Regions from separate parts of the Arthrobacter sp. NicSoilC5 genome, predicted to be linked through region 1. Evidence: riboswitches for the same ligand, from Rfam matches in the RefSeq annotation. Region 1 holds a riboswitch; the other holds the start of a gene.

What was found. A riboswitch is a leader RNA that binds a small molecule or an ion and turns the genes downstream of it on or off. The one in region 1 is predicted to bind cyclic di-AMP.
Region 2: it holds a riboswitch for cyclic di-AMP, as region 1 does, so the genes downstream of both, LDO22_RS13695 (glycoside hydrolase family 16 protein) here and LDO22_RS04110 (LysM domain-containing protein) in region 1, are expected to answer to the same signal.

What each region holds. Positions count from the first base shown of each region.
Region 1 covers NZ_AP024660.1:893,409-900,551, reverse strand. The annotation lists gene LDO22_RS04130 (hypothetical protein) at 1-274, shown strand, start outside; gene LDO22_RS04125 (DUF664 domain-containing protein) at 326-850, shown strand; gene LDO22_RS04120 (ribonuclease Z) at 843-1,790, shown strand; gene LDO22_RS04115 (protein adenylyltransferase SelO) at 1,774-3,234, shown strand; gene LDO22_RS04110 (LysM domain-containing protein) at 3,343-4,188, opposite strand; cyclic di-AMP (ydaO/yuaA leader) riboswitch at 4,192-4,391, opposite strand; gene LDO22_RS04105 (lytic transglycosylase domain-containing protein) at 4,616-5,971, shown strand; gene LDO22_RS04100 (TraR/DksA C4-type zinc finger protein) at 5,993-6,352, shown strand; gene LDO22_RS04095 (DNA alkylation repair protein) at 6,349-6,879, shown strand; gene LDO22_RS04090 (DUF1810 domain-containing protein) at 6,900-7,143, shown strand, end outside.
Region 2 covers NZ_AP024660.1:2,911,605-2,918,747, forward strand. The annotation lists gene LDO22_RS13655 (hypothetical protein) at 485-802, shown strand; gene LDO22_RS13660 (hypothetical protein) at 805-1,371, shown strand; gene LDO22_RS13665 (FMN reductase) at 1,368-1,994, opposite strand; gene LDO22_RS13670 (PhzF family phenazine biosynthesis protein) at 2,100-2,948, opposite strand; gene rplI (50S ribosomal protein L9) at 3,030-3,482, opposite strand; gene rpsR (30S ribosomal protein S18) at 3,500-3,739, opposite strand; gene LDO22_RS13685 (single-stranded DNA-binding protein) at 3,865-4,440, opposite strand; gene rpsF (30S ribosomal protein S6) at 4,513-4,818, opposite strand; cyclic di-AMP (ydaO/yuaA leader) riboswitch at 5,206-5,354, shown strand; gene LDO22_RS13695 (glycoside hydrolase family 16 protein) at 5,361-6,464, shown strand; gene LDO22_RS13700 (glycosyltransferase family 4 protein) at 6,586-7,143, shown strand, end outside.

The DNA of each region.
Region 1 (7,143 bases):
CTGGCAGGAGGACCCCTTGCTGCAGGACGAGGCCCTCTCCGGTGAAGAGGAGGACTTCCTGAGCGACCAGGCGCTGCGGGATGAAAGCGCCCGGGCGCGGTACCGTTCGGGCGATGAGCAGGTATCGCCGGACACCCCCACCCTGGGGGAGGCCGCAGCGGATGTCGATTTTGGGGAAGCCCCCACCGGCCTCGAGGCTGACGGCAGCGACGACGAGGAGAATTTTGGCGGCTCGCCGCTCAGCGAGTTTGAGCCCGACGACCTGGAACGCTAGCAACCCCGCGGGCCGAGCCGGCGTGGCCCGGCCGGCAGGGGAGGGAGACCCATGCAATCCAAAGAACTGCTGCTGGAGTCCTTCGACCGGCTCCCGGGCCTGGTCCGGGAGGCCCTCGACGGGCTGGACGCGGCGCAGCTGCAGCGCCGGCCGGGTGGCAACGGCAATTCCATCGCGTGGCTGATCTGGCATACGGGCCGGGTGGAGGATGCGCAGGTAGCCTCCGCTGCGGGCCTGGAACAGGTGTGGACCGCTGAAGGTTTCGTTAAGCGTTTCGGCCTTCCGCTGGGGGAACGCGACACGGGCTACGGCCACTCCAGTGAACAGGTGGACGCCGTCAGGGCGCCGCGGGAGCTGTTGCAGGAGTACTACGAAGCCGTCCACCGGCAGACCGCCAAGGTCCTGGAAGACATTGCTGATCCGGACCTGGACCGCGTGGTTGACAGGCACTGGAATCCACCTGTGACCCTCGGAGTGCGGCTGGTCAGCATTCTGGGGGACTGCCTTCAGCACATCGGCCAGGCCGCCTACGCCAAGGGGCTGCATGGCGGAACGGCAGGCGCCGGCGGTGCGTGAACTGGTGGTATTGGGCACCGCTTCCCAGGTTCCCACCCGGACCCGGAACCACAACGGCTACTTCCTGCGCTGGGACGGCGAGGGGCTGCTTTTCGACCCCGGTGAGGGAACCCAGCGCCAGATGATCCACGCCGGCGTCGCGGCCGGCCACATCACCAGGATCTGCCTCACCCATGTGCACGGTGACCACTGCTACGGGTTGCCTGGGGTCCTGTCCCGGATGGCCCTTGACGGTGTGCCACACCCTGTCCACCTGCACTATCCGGCGTCGGGTGACCCGGTGGTGCAGGCCTTGGTGGCAGTGGGTTCGCCCGGCATCGACCTGCGGCTCCACCCGCATTCGGGCGCCGGGCCCGTGGCGGACTGCCTGGAGGTGCAGCCCCTGAGGCACCGCATCGAGACCTACGGTTACCAGCTAAGGGAGCCTGACGGACGCACGTTACTGCCGGAGCGGCTCCGGGCGGCAGGAATCGGAGGGCCGGATGTGGGCCGGCTGCAACGCGACGGCGTCCTTGGGGCAGTCAGGCTGGAGAATGTGAGCGTACCCAGGCCGGGCCAGCGCTTCGCCTTCATTATGGACACCGCGCCGTGCCCGGGCGCCGAGGACCTGGCGGACGGGGCTGACCTGCTGGTCACCGAGTCAACGTTCAGTGACGACGACGACGCCCTGGCACGGCAATACCTGCACCTCACTGCCGGGCAGGCCGGGGAGCTGGCGGCCTCCGGCAGGGCCCGCACCCTGGTGCTCACCCACTTCTCCGCACGGTACGGCGACGACGTTTCCGTGCTGGAACAACAGGCGCAGGCACGGGCTCCGGGGGTTACCGTGATCGCCGCCAACGACCTTGACCGCATCCCCGTCCCACGGCGGCGGCAACCAGCGGCAGAGGCTGCGGCCCCAACAACGGCGATAGGGTTGAACCATGACGGCAGCAGCTGAATCCACGGTCACTTTCGATGGCCGTTTCGCCCGGGAACTGGCGGAACTCGCCGTGCCCTGGCAGGCCGAGGAAGCGCCCAGCCCTGAGCTCCTCGTCCTGAACGAGAAACTGGCAACGGACCTGGGCCTCGACCCGCAGTACCTGCGCAGCCCCGAGGGTGTGCGGCTCCTTGTGGGAAACCATGTGCCGGCCGGTGCCACACCCGTGGCGCAGGCGTACGCCGGACACCAGTTTGGCGGGTATTCGCCCCTGCTCGGCGACGGACGGGCCCTGCTGCTGGGCGAGGTCACTGACCGGGCCGGCCGCCTCCTGGACGTCCATCTCAAAGGTTCGGGGCGAACGCCCTTCGCCCGCGCGGGGGACGGCCGTGCCGTGGTCGGGCCCATGCTGCGTGAGTACATAGTCAGTGAGGCCATGCACGCACTGCACATTCCCACCACCCGTTCACTCGCCGTCGTGGCCACCGGCCGGCAGGTCCGGCGCGATGACATGCTGCCCGGTGCCGTCCTGGCGCGGGTTGCGGGCAGCCATTTGCGCGTCGGCAGCTTCCAGTACGCCCGCGCCACCGAAAATATGGACCTCCTGAAGCGGCTGGCGGACCACGCCATCGGCAGGCACTACCCCCACGCGGCGGATGCCGACAACCCCTACCTTGCGCTGTTCGCGGCGGTCGTCTCCGCCCAGGCGGAGCTGGTGGCCCGGTGGATGCTCGTTGGCTTCGTACACGGGGTCATGAACACGGACAACATGACCATCTCCGGGGAAACCATCGACTACGGCCCGTGCGCGTTCATGGATGCCTTCAACCCGGCCGCCGTTTACAGTTCCATTGACGTCGGCGGACGCTATGCCTATGCCAACCAGCCTGTCCTGGCCGAATGGAACCTGGCCCGGCTCGCCGAGGCCATGCTGCCGCTGATTGACAAGGACCAGGAGAAGGCCGTGGCCCCGGCAGTGGAGGTCCTGGGCAGTTTCCGGGGCCACTACAGCCAGGCATGGACCCGCGGGATTACGGCCAAGCTGGGACTGGACAGCGTCGATGAAAACGGCGCCGGGGCCCTGGTGGATGATGTCCTCGACCTTCTTAAGGACGGACCCGTGGACTACACCCTGTTCTTCCGCAACCTGGGCAAAGCGGCCCGCGGGGACCTTCGTCCCGTGCGCGGCATGGTCCTCGACCTGGCCGCCCTCGATGCCTGGCTGGACCGGTGGCAGGCGCTGCAACCTGACCCGGAGCTGATGGACAGCGTGAACCCGGCCTACATTCCGCGGAACCACCTGGTGGAAGAGGCGCTGTCCGCTGCCACCGCCGGAAACCTGGCTCCACTGCAGCAACTGCTGGAGGCGGTCAGCGCCCCCTTCACCGAGCGGCCCGGCCTGGAACGCTACCTGCAGGGGGCGCCCGACGACTTCGGCAGCTACATGACCTTCTGCGGCACCTGACCGCAGCGGGCCGCGGGGGCAAAACGACAGGAGGGTGGCAACCGGTATTCCCGGCTGCCACCCTCCTGCTTCGTCCGGGGCCGCCAAGGGCACCGGACAGTGCGAAGACTAGGCTACGCGCACAGCGGAGTAGCCGCCGAGCCAGCTGATGGAGTGCACCTGCGTGTCGAAGCCGTTGACGCCGCCGCTGACAACCTGGCCGTTGCCTGCGTAAACGCCCACGTGGCCGGAGGTGATGATCAGGTCGCCGGGGGCGGGAGCGCCTACAACGGTGCCGTACTGGAAGAACTGGGTGGGGGCCAGGTCGCCCACGGACTTGCCGACGGAACGCAGCGCCTTCTCGACCATGGCGGTGCAATCCTGCTTGACGCCCAGCTGGCCGTAGGCCGAGGCGAGGATCGCTGCGCCGGTGCCGGTGCCGGTGGTTGATGCCACGGGGGTTGCCGAGGCGTAAGACATGTTCATGCCGGTGTTCGCCGGAGCGGTGGCGGCTGCGGCCTGCACGGGTGCTGCTGCAGGGGCCGGCGCCGGGGCTGCGGTGTAGCCTGCGCCCGGAATCTGGATCTGGTCGCCCGGGTAGATGATCGAGGACAGTCCCAGGCCGTTGGCGGACAGCACGTCATTGAGGCTGACGCCGTAGGCTGAAGCGATGGCGCCAAGGGTGTCGCCGGAAACGACGGTGTGGACGTTGCCTGCTGCTGCAGCGGGGGCTGCGGCCGGGGCAGCGGGTGCCGAGGTGGCCTGGACGCTGGTCTGCTCAGTGGTGTCCGGGCCGGATACACCTGCATGGGCCGGGGCGCCGACTCCGAAGGCAATGCCGGACGCTGCAGCAACGGCGAGCGCCGGGCGGCCCAGCGAGCGGGCTTGGGATTTTGCTGTTACGGCGAGGCCCTCGAGCACAATGGAGCGGGCCGGAGTCGCGCGGTGACGGGCTGAAATGGAATTTTTTGACACGGTTGATCGCCTCTCCCATGCCTGCGGGGTGAGCTGTCGGGTTCGGGCTGGAGATACCCGGCCGGAAGCGGCTCCGCGGTAGGCGGAAGCGCATTCGACTTAACCCCTAGGCCACAATATGGCCGTGGAAACTTGGTTCCCCCGTCCCTGCCAACTGGAGCGGTTGGATCCCATGATCAGCGGCAGGGCTCGGCATGCTGACGGGAATGTCCCGTCTGAGAGGGACACCAGTCGACCATAACCCAGGTGCATCGCAATTGTCACATTTGGATAACATACGAGGTTCTTCTCTCGCATTGCGCAAACGTCTGGACATTCCAGGGCGTTCCTGGGCGGACCTCTGCTGATACTTTTCCTGTTGAGCACGGTAACAATGTGGAAACAGCAGCCTGCGTTGCGCGGGAATCCGGCGGTAAGCTTCCGGACTATGCCCCTGTTCGTGACCATCGCGAGGCTCCCTTGGCAGGGAGGCCTCCTGGCCCTTGCCCTGGCCGCAGGCACCATGCTGCCGGCGGCGGCCGACGAGCCGCCACCGCCCGGCGGGTATCCCTCCTGGGCGGACGTGCAGGAGGCGAAATCGTCCGAAGCGGCAAAAGCCGCAGAAATCGCCACCATTAATGGACTCCTGACGGACCTTGAGGCGGATTCGGAGGCAGCAGGCGGGATGGCCGTGCGCTCGGCCGCCGACTATGCCGCCGCAGACGCCGCGCTGCAGGCAGCCACCTCCCGCCTGGATACCCTGTCCGCCCACGCTGCCCGTGCCAACGCGGAGCTGGCCCGGCACCGGAAGGACATCGGTGCCCTGGCCGTCCAGTCCTACAAGACCGGCGGTACCAATGCAGGATTCTTCGTCGCGCTGGACGCCCTGGAAACCAACAGCGTCCAGGGGCTCAACCTGGTCAAGCTCGTGGGCGACAAGACTGCCACCCTGGTCGCCAATGCTGCCGCCGCCGAAAAGACGGCCACCGCCCTCACCGAACAGGAAAAAGCCGCCAGGAGCGAGCGGGAACGCCTGTCCGGGGAAGCGAAAGCAAAACTGGACGCCGCACGTTCCGCCCAGGATTCGCTGGCCCGGCGCGTCGCAGAGGAGCAGCGGCACGGCAGCGAGCTGACCGCCCAGCTCGCCACCCTGAAAGGTACGACGGCGGCCATGGAGGGTGAGTACCGCCAGGGCCAGGCCGCACTGGCCGCCTACGAGGCGGCCCAGGCGGCCAAACGTGCCGCCGCTGAGGAGCAGGCCCGCGGGCAGGCGGAGGCTGCAGCCAGGGCGGCCGCAGTGGCAGCCCGGCAGCCAAAGGCGCCCGCACCCGCTGCCGACCCTGGCCAGGCCAATCCGGCCCAACCCGGTCCGGCCCCCGGCGCCGTCAGCAATCCCGGCGTCAGCAACCCCGGCCCTCCCGCTCCGGAAGACCCGGCACCGGCCCCGCCAAGCCCTCCCGCCGTCGTCGTGCCTTCTGTTCCCGGCGGTGCGGTGAACGACCCCGCCGGGGCCAAAAGCTACGCGTCCGGACGCCTGCCCGCCTACGGGTGGGGCCAGGACCAGTTCCTGTGCCTGGCCCAGCTGTGGACCAAGGAGTCCAACTGGCTGACCACCGCCACCAACGCCTATTCCGGAGCCTATGGGATTCCGCAGGCCCTGCCCCCGGGGAAGTACGCCAGCGCCGGCGGTGACTGGCTCACCAGCTACCGCACCCAGATCGAATGGGGCCTGGGCTACATCCGCGACCGCTACGGTTCCCCGTGCGCGGCCTGGAACCACTCCGTATCCCTGAACTGGTACTGACTGACGCGTTAGGCTGTCAACATGCCAGATTTCGAACGGTTCCGTGCGCTGCTCGAAGAGGAGCGGGCGCGGCGCCTGGCACTATTGCCGGCGCTGCGGGCGGACATCGAGGCAGCAAACTCGGCGCGCCAGGATTCCAACGTCGACGACGAGCACGATCCCGAGGGTGCCACCATCGCCTTCGAACTCTCACAGGCCTCCGCGCTCCTGAAACAGAGTTCGGCGGGCCTGGACCAGATTGAGGCGGCCCTTGCCCGGCTGGCGGCGGGGACCTATGGAACCTGCGCCGTCTGCGGGGAGCCCATCGCCGAGGGCAGGCTTGAAGCCCGCCCCTGGACCCCGTACTGCATCCGGCACGCGGCGTCCGGGCGCGGACTGTGACCGGTACGGCGGACGTTGTGTCCGCGGCGGCGGATTTCGTGGACCGGACCCTGCAGAACGAGGGCGCCTGGTATCGTGCGGACGACGTCGGCGCCCGGCTGGGCGGGGTACTGGCCTCTTATGGTTCGTCTGTGGGGGCCGTCCGCGGGACCGTGCGTGATGCGCTGCGGAAGTTCAAGGACCTGGACCATGACGGCACGGTCATGCTGGCCTCCGCCCTGTGGGGTCAGCCGCGGCCCGGTTCCCGGCCGGTGTTCGAGCGCCGCCTGGCAGCGGTGGTGCTGCTGCAGTCACGGTTGCGGCTGCTCCGTCACTCTGACCTGACCCGGCTGGAGGGCTTCCTTCGCTCCGCGCAGGCGGCGGACCTGACCGGGCCCCTTCTTACCGACGTCCTGGTCCCGTTGCTGGCGGGGCTGGGGGAGCGCGAGCGGCAGCGGGCAGGTGTTGTCCTGGCGCGGTGGCGGGAAGACCCCGACCCGCAGCTGCGGGCGGCGGCCGGCGCCCTTGAAAAACACTTGTCCATTTGAAACGTACCGAGGAGATCCACATGAATGAACCGTTTGACCTTGAGCGTTTTGTTGCCGCCCAAAACACCGGCGGAACCTATGAGCAGGCGCTGGGCGAGCTGCAGGTCGGCAGGAAGTCCGGGCACTGGATGTGGTTTGTCTTCCCGCAGATTGCCGGGCTGGGACAGAGCGACACGTCCCGCAAGTACGCCATTTCCTCGCTGGCGGAGGCCCGCGCCTACCTGGACCACGAGGTGCTGGGTCCGCGGCTCCTGGAGTGCGCGC
Region 2 (7,143 bases), 2.0 Mb from region 1:
ATCCACAGCTTTTCCACAGAGAGACGTGGGAGGCGGCGCGAAGAGCCCCGAAAACCGAACAAGGGGACCCTGTTTCGACTGTGGAGAACAGGTACCCCGCTACGCTAGCCGCCACGGCGCCACCCGCAAAGCCAGCATGCCGCAGGCCCTGTGGATAACCTGTGCAGTATGCGGCATAGCTTGTGCACAGCCTGTGGGGAACTCTGTGGACACAAAACTTTTTTGGCCCACTTTCAGCCTCTGACCTGCAGAAACAGGAGGGCTTGCTTGTGGAGTAAATATTTCCTCCAAGGAATTTCATCCACAGGCGCTGAAGGGGATGTGCAGCGGCAGGAGGGCTGCAGGGTCCCCGGAGCGTCCCTCTCCGCAGGCCCGTGGTGCTCCTCATATTCCGTACCGGAAGTTTGACTGCCACGCGCCCGGCCCTGTATGCGCACACGTGAATATTGCTGTGGATAAACCCAATCTGGATTAAGCTCTACGTATGGGCGATCTCCTGCTGGTGCTGTTGCCGGCGATAGCTTTAGTGGCGCTCATCTGGGGCATTGCCACCGCACTGCGGCCACGTGATGCGGGAACGTCGGAAGCCGACAAATACCAGCGCGAGCTTGCCGAGCGCTCGGCACGCCATTACGCAGCCCAGGTCCAGGCTGCCACCGCTGCCAGGGCCCGCCTGGCGGCGGCTACCCACCCCAGCCAGAACGCCCAGCAGCACAACCAGCAGCAGGAATATATCCGGGCGGCCGGCCAGCAAAGCAACCTCACCTGGCAACGGCCAGGAAGTACAAAGAACGGCTCATGAAAATGGAATCCCTTGTGGCCCCGGTCCTCATCCTGCTCGCGGTGATTGCGGGGGTCCTGGTGGCATACAGCGCCGCCCGCAGGCGCAAAGCAGCGCGCGGCGCCGCCCCGTCCCAGCCCGCCGCCACACCCCAGGAACTGGCCCGGACAGCTGCCGGGCGCCTGACGGAGGAACAGCACCGGCGGATCTACGCCCTGATCGCACAGGGCCAGGCCATGGCCGCCATCAAGCTCTACTACGAGGTCACCGGTGAAGGGCTGCGGGCCTCACGCGATGCGGTGGGCGCGTTGGCGGCCCACCCCCAGCCCTACGTGGGCAAGGAGCCCGCACCGGTCATCGAAGAGGACGACGACGAGCCGCAGCGGTTCCCGTACCGCTACCGGGCGATCGCCAGCAAAGGCGACGTGACCCGGGAAGTCAGCAGCAACATGCTCAATGACGAGATCTACGGAAGGATCCGCACGCTGGCCCGGAGCGGCGACACCGAGGCGGCGGCCACGGCGCTGACGCGGCACTCCGATATCTCGCTCAAGCAGGCACGGGAATTCATCGCCCTGCTGGACGACTAGCGGGATCCGGAAATACCGGCCAGCAACTGCTCGAACGGGAGGGATTCCAGCGGGGCGGACTTCCGGCCCGGCTGAAGCCCCTCCAGCAGGCGGGTGAACTCCCCGGCAGCACGTTCGATCCGGTCCGCGAGGGATGCCCCGCCTTCCTCGGCGGTTCCCCAGTCCTGGGGCCCAGCGAAGACGCCGGTGGCCGCAATGATCGTCCGAAGGTAGCTGAACAGGGGCCGAAGAGCGTAGTCCAGGACCATCTGGTGCCGGTCCGTTCCACCGGTGGCACCCAGCAGGACGGCCTTGCCATCCAGCGACTTGGGATCCAGGACGTCGATGAAGGACTTGAAGAGACCACTGTAGGAGGCGCTGAAGACCGGGGTCACGGCGATGATTCCGTCCGATGCCTCCACACCCGCGATGACGTCCGCCAGCCTCGGGGCGGCGTAGCCGGTGACGAAGTTGTTGGCGATGTCCACCGCAAGGTCGCGGAGCTCGACGACGTCCACGGCCACCTGGTAGCCGCCTGCCTCAAGCTGCCTCGCAGCAGCCGCTGAAAGCTGGTCGGCCAGCAGCCGGCTCGATGAGGGGACGCCAAGTCCTGCGGAGAGGACTGTGATGCGGCGGGTTTCCATGGCATTCTCCTGGTGCTCGTTCAAATCATCATACATGCGTTTGCATCTATACCGTTGAACTGCCGCAGGTGGCGGAGTATTCCCGGAGGTTCTGCGGGACCCTGATCAGAGCAGGACGGTTCCCTGGATGCACGTGGTCGATTCGCCGCCCACCCAGATGTCCCCGCCCTCAGCGCTCACATGGATGCGCCCGGCCCGGCCCAGCACGGTCCCCTGCGAAGCCACGTACTGCTCCGGCGCCCTGCCGGTTCCCATCAGCCATTGGGCTGCACCGGCATTGAAGCTGCCGGTGACGGGGTCCTCCGCCATCGCGTCACCGGGCAGGAACGTGCGCACCTCAAAGTCGGCGCCGGTGCCGGGAGCATGCGGCCCTATGACGCCGATCTTCAGGTCGCCCATGGCTGCGTGGTCCGGTTCCAGGGCCAGCACCTGCCCGGCGGACTGCAGCAGGACACCGATCCATTCCGGCCCGTTCACCAGCCAGCACGCGTCGACGATGTCGCCGGGGGCCACCCGCAGCGCCGCTGCCAGCTGCCGGCGGACGGGCTCCTCCACGGGGCCGGATCGCGTCAGGGGCGGCGCGGCGAAAGCCAGCCTCCCGCCGTCGCGCTTGATCCGGACAAGCCCCGCCGCGCATTCCTGCACCACGCAGCCGTCGGACTTCGGCACCCCTCCGCTTTCCAGCCAGGTATGGGCAGAGCCCAGAGTCGGGTGGCCCGCAAACGGGAACTCCTCGCTCCCGGTGAAAATCCTGACCCGGTAATCGGCGCGGGGATCCCGGGGAGGCAACAGGAAGGTGGTTTCCGAGAGGTTGGTCCAGTTGGCGAAATGCTGCATGGTCGCCGCGTCCAGGCCTTGGGCATCAAGCACGACGGCGAGCGGGTTGCCACGGTAGGCCAGTCCGGCGAAAACATCCACTTGGTGGAAGGGGCGGGGGCGGGGGTTCGGGTTCACCGGAGCAGGCTACCACCGCACAAACGAAAGACCCCCGCCGCCGGAGTCCGGCGACGGGGGTCGTGACGTGGAGTGGGGAAATTACTTTCCTGCCACCACGTCCAGTTCGATCACAGCGGCAACGTCAGCGTGGAGGCGGACGTTGGCCTGGTAGGAACCGACCGACTTGATGTGTGCGGGCAGTTCAACCTTGCGCTTGTCGATCTTGCCAAGGCCAGCGGCCTCAACAGCGTCGGCGACGTCGCCCTGCTTGACGGTGCCGAACAGACGGCCGGACTCGCCGGCCTTGACGACCAGCTTGACCGGCTTGGCGGACAGTGCAGCGGCCTGCTTCTGAGCATCTTCCAGGGAAGCGTGCTCGCGGGCGGCGCGGGCAGCCTTGATGGACTCAACCTGCTTCTCGCCACCCTTCGACCAGGTCAGGGCGAAGTTGCGGGGCAGCAGGTAGTTACGTGCGTAACCGTCCTTGACCTCGACAACATCGCCGGCAGCACCGAGACCGGTGACTTCGTGGGTCAGAATGAGCTTTGCCATGTTAGTTAATCCCTTCCTTAGCCGCGGCCAGCGCCGGAGTAAGGCAGCAGAGCAACTTCGCGGGCGTTCTTGATTGCCTGGGCGATCTTGCGCTGTTCCTGCACCGTGACGCCAGTGACGCGACGGGCGCGGATCTTTCCGCGGTCGGAGATGAACTTGCGCAGCAATGCTACGTCCTTGTAGTCGATGACAGTGATGTCAGCGGCCTTCAAGGGGTTGGACTTTGGTTTGGGCTTACGGAGTTCAGCCTTAGCCATCGTGGAGCTCCTATTCTAGGGAGCCCGTGGATATTGATCCACGGGATGGTGGTGGTCCGACGGCGGCAGTGCCTTGGGTGCGTGGCGCACCCGGGCAGTCCCGGCGCCGGGCCGTTATTTGGGTTTTAGAAGGGAGGTTCGGAATCGGGGCCGTTGCCCCAGCCGCCTGCGTTGGAGACACCGGGCGTAGCCCAGGGATCGTCCTGTGCAGCCTGCTGGTTGCCGCCGCCCCAACCTCCACCGGAGTTGCCGCCCTGATTTCCACCAGAGTTGCCTCCTCCGAAGCCACCGCCGCTGTTGCGGCCGCCGAAGCCGCCGCCACCCTGTCCGCCGGAGCGCTGGGTGCGGTTGACCTTGGCATTGGCGTAGCGCAGGCTGGGGCCGATTTCGTCGACCTCAAGCTCGATAACGGTGCGCTTTTCGCCTTCTTTTGTTTCGTAGGAACGGCTCTTCAGGCGGCCGGTCACGATGACGCGCATGCCCTTGGTCAGGGATTCGGCGACGTTCTCGGCTGCTTCACGCCATACGGCAGCGCGGAGGAACAGGGTTTCCCCGTCCTTCCACTCGTTGGACTGGCGATCAAAGGTGCGGGGGGTGGAAGCGATGGTGAAGTTCGCTACTGCCGAACCTGACGGTGTGAACCGCAATTCCGGGTCATTGGTGAGGTTACCGATGACCGTAATGGTGGTCTCGCCTGCCATCTACTGCCTCCTTGTTCGATCCTGGGTGAAGAGTGCGTTTCCTGCGGGGTAAAGAATGAAGACGGTGCTGAATTACTCAGCAACAACCTTCTGCTCTTCGGGGCGGGTGATCTTGGTGCGCATGATGGTCTCGTTAAGAGACAGCTGGCGGTCAAGTTCCTTGGCGGTCTCCGGCTTGGCGGTGAAGTTCACCACGGCGTAGATACCTTCGGACTTCTTCTTGATGTCGTAAGCCAGACGGCGACGGCCCCAGATGTCAACCTTTTCGATGGTTCCACCATCGTTGGTGATGACGTTCAGGAACTTCTGAAGCGACGGCTCAACGGTACGCTCTTCGACCTCGGGGTCGATGATTACCATCAATTCGTAAGGACGCATATGTGAACCCACCTCCTTTGGGCTAAGCGGTTACGGCATTTCCGTAACAGGAGGTTCATTTGCGATTCCGTGCAATGCCTTGCCGCCGGAACGGAGGCAGGACGCAGCACAGACTTCAATATCTTAGTGCATTTGGACCCGATAGGCGATTCGCGCTTGACCCAAGGCTAGCCCCGGTGGAGGTGGGCAGCAGCCGCAGGTTCAGCCATGTGGAAAACCCTGCCGTCACTGGCGCCCATACCAATGCACTTTGCCGACAGGGGAGCGCCACGCCAACGCAGTGAGGTCCGTTACCTAATTGTGATTCGCAGACCCTTTTCGTGTACGGTCGTCCGGGGGCCGCCCCCAGCCGGCTCCAGTCCCGGATGCCGCCCAACTCTGCCGCGTCCGTGATTATCACCAGATTCCAGGCAGAGGCGGGGGACCCAAGCGTCCCGGGCACGGCAACGCGCCTGCCCTTGGGGTGAAGCCGCAGCACGCGGCCGCATGCCCTCATTCGAACCCGACAGCTAACTCCGCAGGCGACGAGAGGTAGCATCCCCATGCCCGCACCCCGCAAAGGCAGCGCCAAACGAGCGCACCGTTATCAAAATGAGACAGATCCCGCCCGGACATCCCCGGCCTTCAAGTCCGGTGCTCCGGCCCGGGCGCGCCGCCGCTGGCCCCTTGCCGCCGGTCTTGCCGCAGCACTCCTCGGAGCAGGTTCCCTTGGCCTGGGCCTGACCCACGGTGACGGAACCGCTGACGTGGCGCGGGTGGCGAGTGCAGAGGATGCCGGCAGCGCCGCACCCACCCAAACTCCGGACATTCCGGTCCCCGCTCCAACGCCAGTCCCGGCAGTCGAGGCCGCTCCTGCCGCCGCTCCTTCGCCGGCAGAGGCACCGGCACCTGCCCCCGCAGCAGTACCGGCACCCGCTGCCCCTGCCCCTCCCTCCGAAGCACCCATCGCTGTGGCGCCGGCGGCGGCACAGCTGGCCAGCACCGGGACGCCTGCGCCCGCCGGGGTCCCGGGGAACTGGACCATGACCTTCGCCGACGAGTTCAACGGGGCCGGACTGGACACCGCGAAGTGGTCCGGCTGCTGGTTCTCCCCCGGTTGCGGAACCATGAACAAGGTCTCCACCAGCCCGGCGAACGTCTCCGTGGCCAACGGGAACCTGGCCCTGGGGCTCAGCTCATCCACCTCCGGCGGACTGGTATCCACCAACCCGAAGGGCGGGGCGGGGACCGGCTTCCAGTTCACCACCGGCTACGTCGAGGCCAGGATCAAGTTCCCGGGCAACGCCAACGGCCTCTACAACTGGCCTGCCTTCTGGACCACCGGACAGTCGTGGCCGGCCACCGGCGAGAATGACATCGCCGAGGTCCTGCAGGCCAAGATGACCGTGAACTACCACTCCGGTTCCGGCTCCCACAACCAGGGCGGCGTGGGCGGCAACTGGGCCAACGAGTACCACACCTTTGGCCTGCACCGGATGGCAAACTCCTCGGACGTGTACTTCGACGGCGTCAAGGTCAAGTCCTACCCCACCGACGACGGAAATGCCCCGCAGTACATCGTGCTGAATGTCGGCGCCTCCTCCACGAACCCGGCCTACGGCGCGCCGTCCCAGATGATGGTGGACTACGTGCGCGCCTGGCAGTAGCAGGCCACGCCCCCAGGTGAAAGGGCGACGGCGGGATCTCCCGCCGTCGCCCTTTTTCGGCTTCCCTCAAGGTTGCCTAAAGCAACCCTCCGGCGACGATGTGATCCAGTACACTCTTGCAATGAAGCTCCTGTACGTGACGGAAAGCGTGCCCAACCGGGATCCGGAACTGGGGGACGGAAGCTCGATGATCCCGTACGAAGTAATCCTGCACCTCCCCCCTGGCATTGCCGTCACGCTGCTGACTTTCTCGGGTCCTGTTCCGGTTCCGGCAGAGATCAGGAACCGCTGCGATACCATGTACGAACTGGCCCCGCGCGAGGAACTTTCGGCCTTTGCCCGCTCCATGGGCGGCCTCACCGGATTGGGAAAGCACCGGCGGTCCACCCCCTCCGCCCGCGCCGCCGCGGCCCGGTTGTCCGCAAGCCGGGACGCCACCCTGATCCATGGCCCCCATGCCCTCTTCCTGTCCCACTGCGTCACCGGTCCCCTGGTGCTGCAGACAGTGGACCCCTGGTCCATCCGGGCCGGCATGGACACCGCCATCGCCCGTACCTTCCGGCCCGCCTACCGGCTGCGCGAACAATTGGCCGCCCGCGCTGAACGGCAGCTGCCGCCCCGGGCCAGGCTCCTGACCGTCGGAGCCCAGGACGCAGCGGCCTGGTCCGCCACGCTGGGC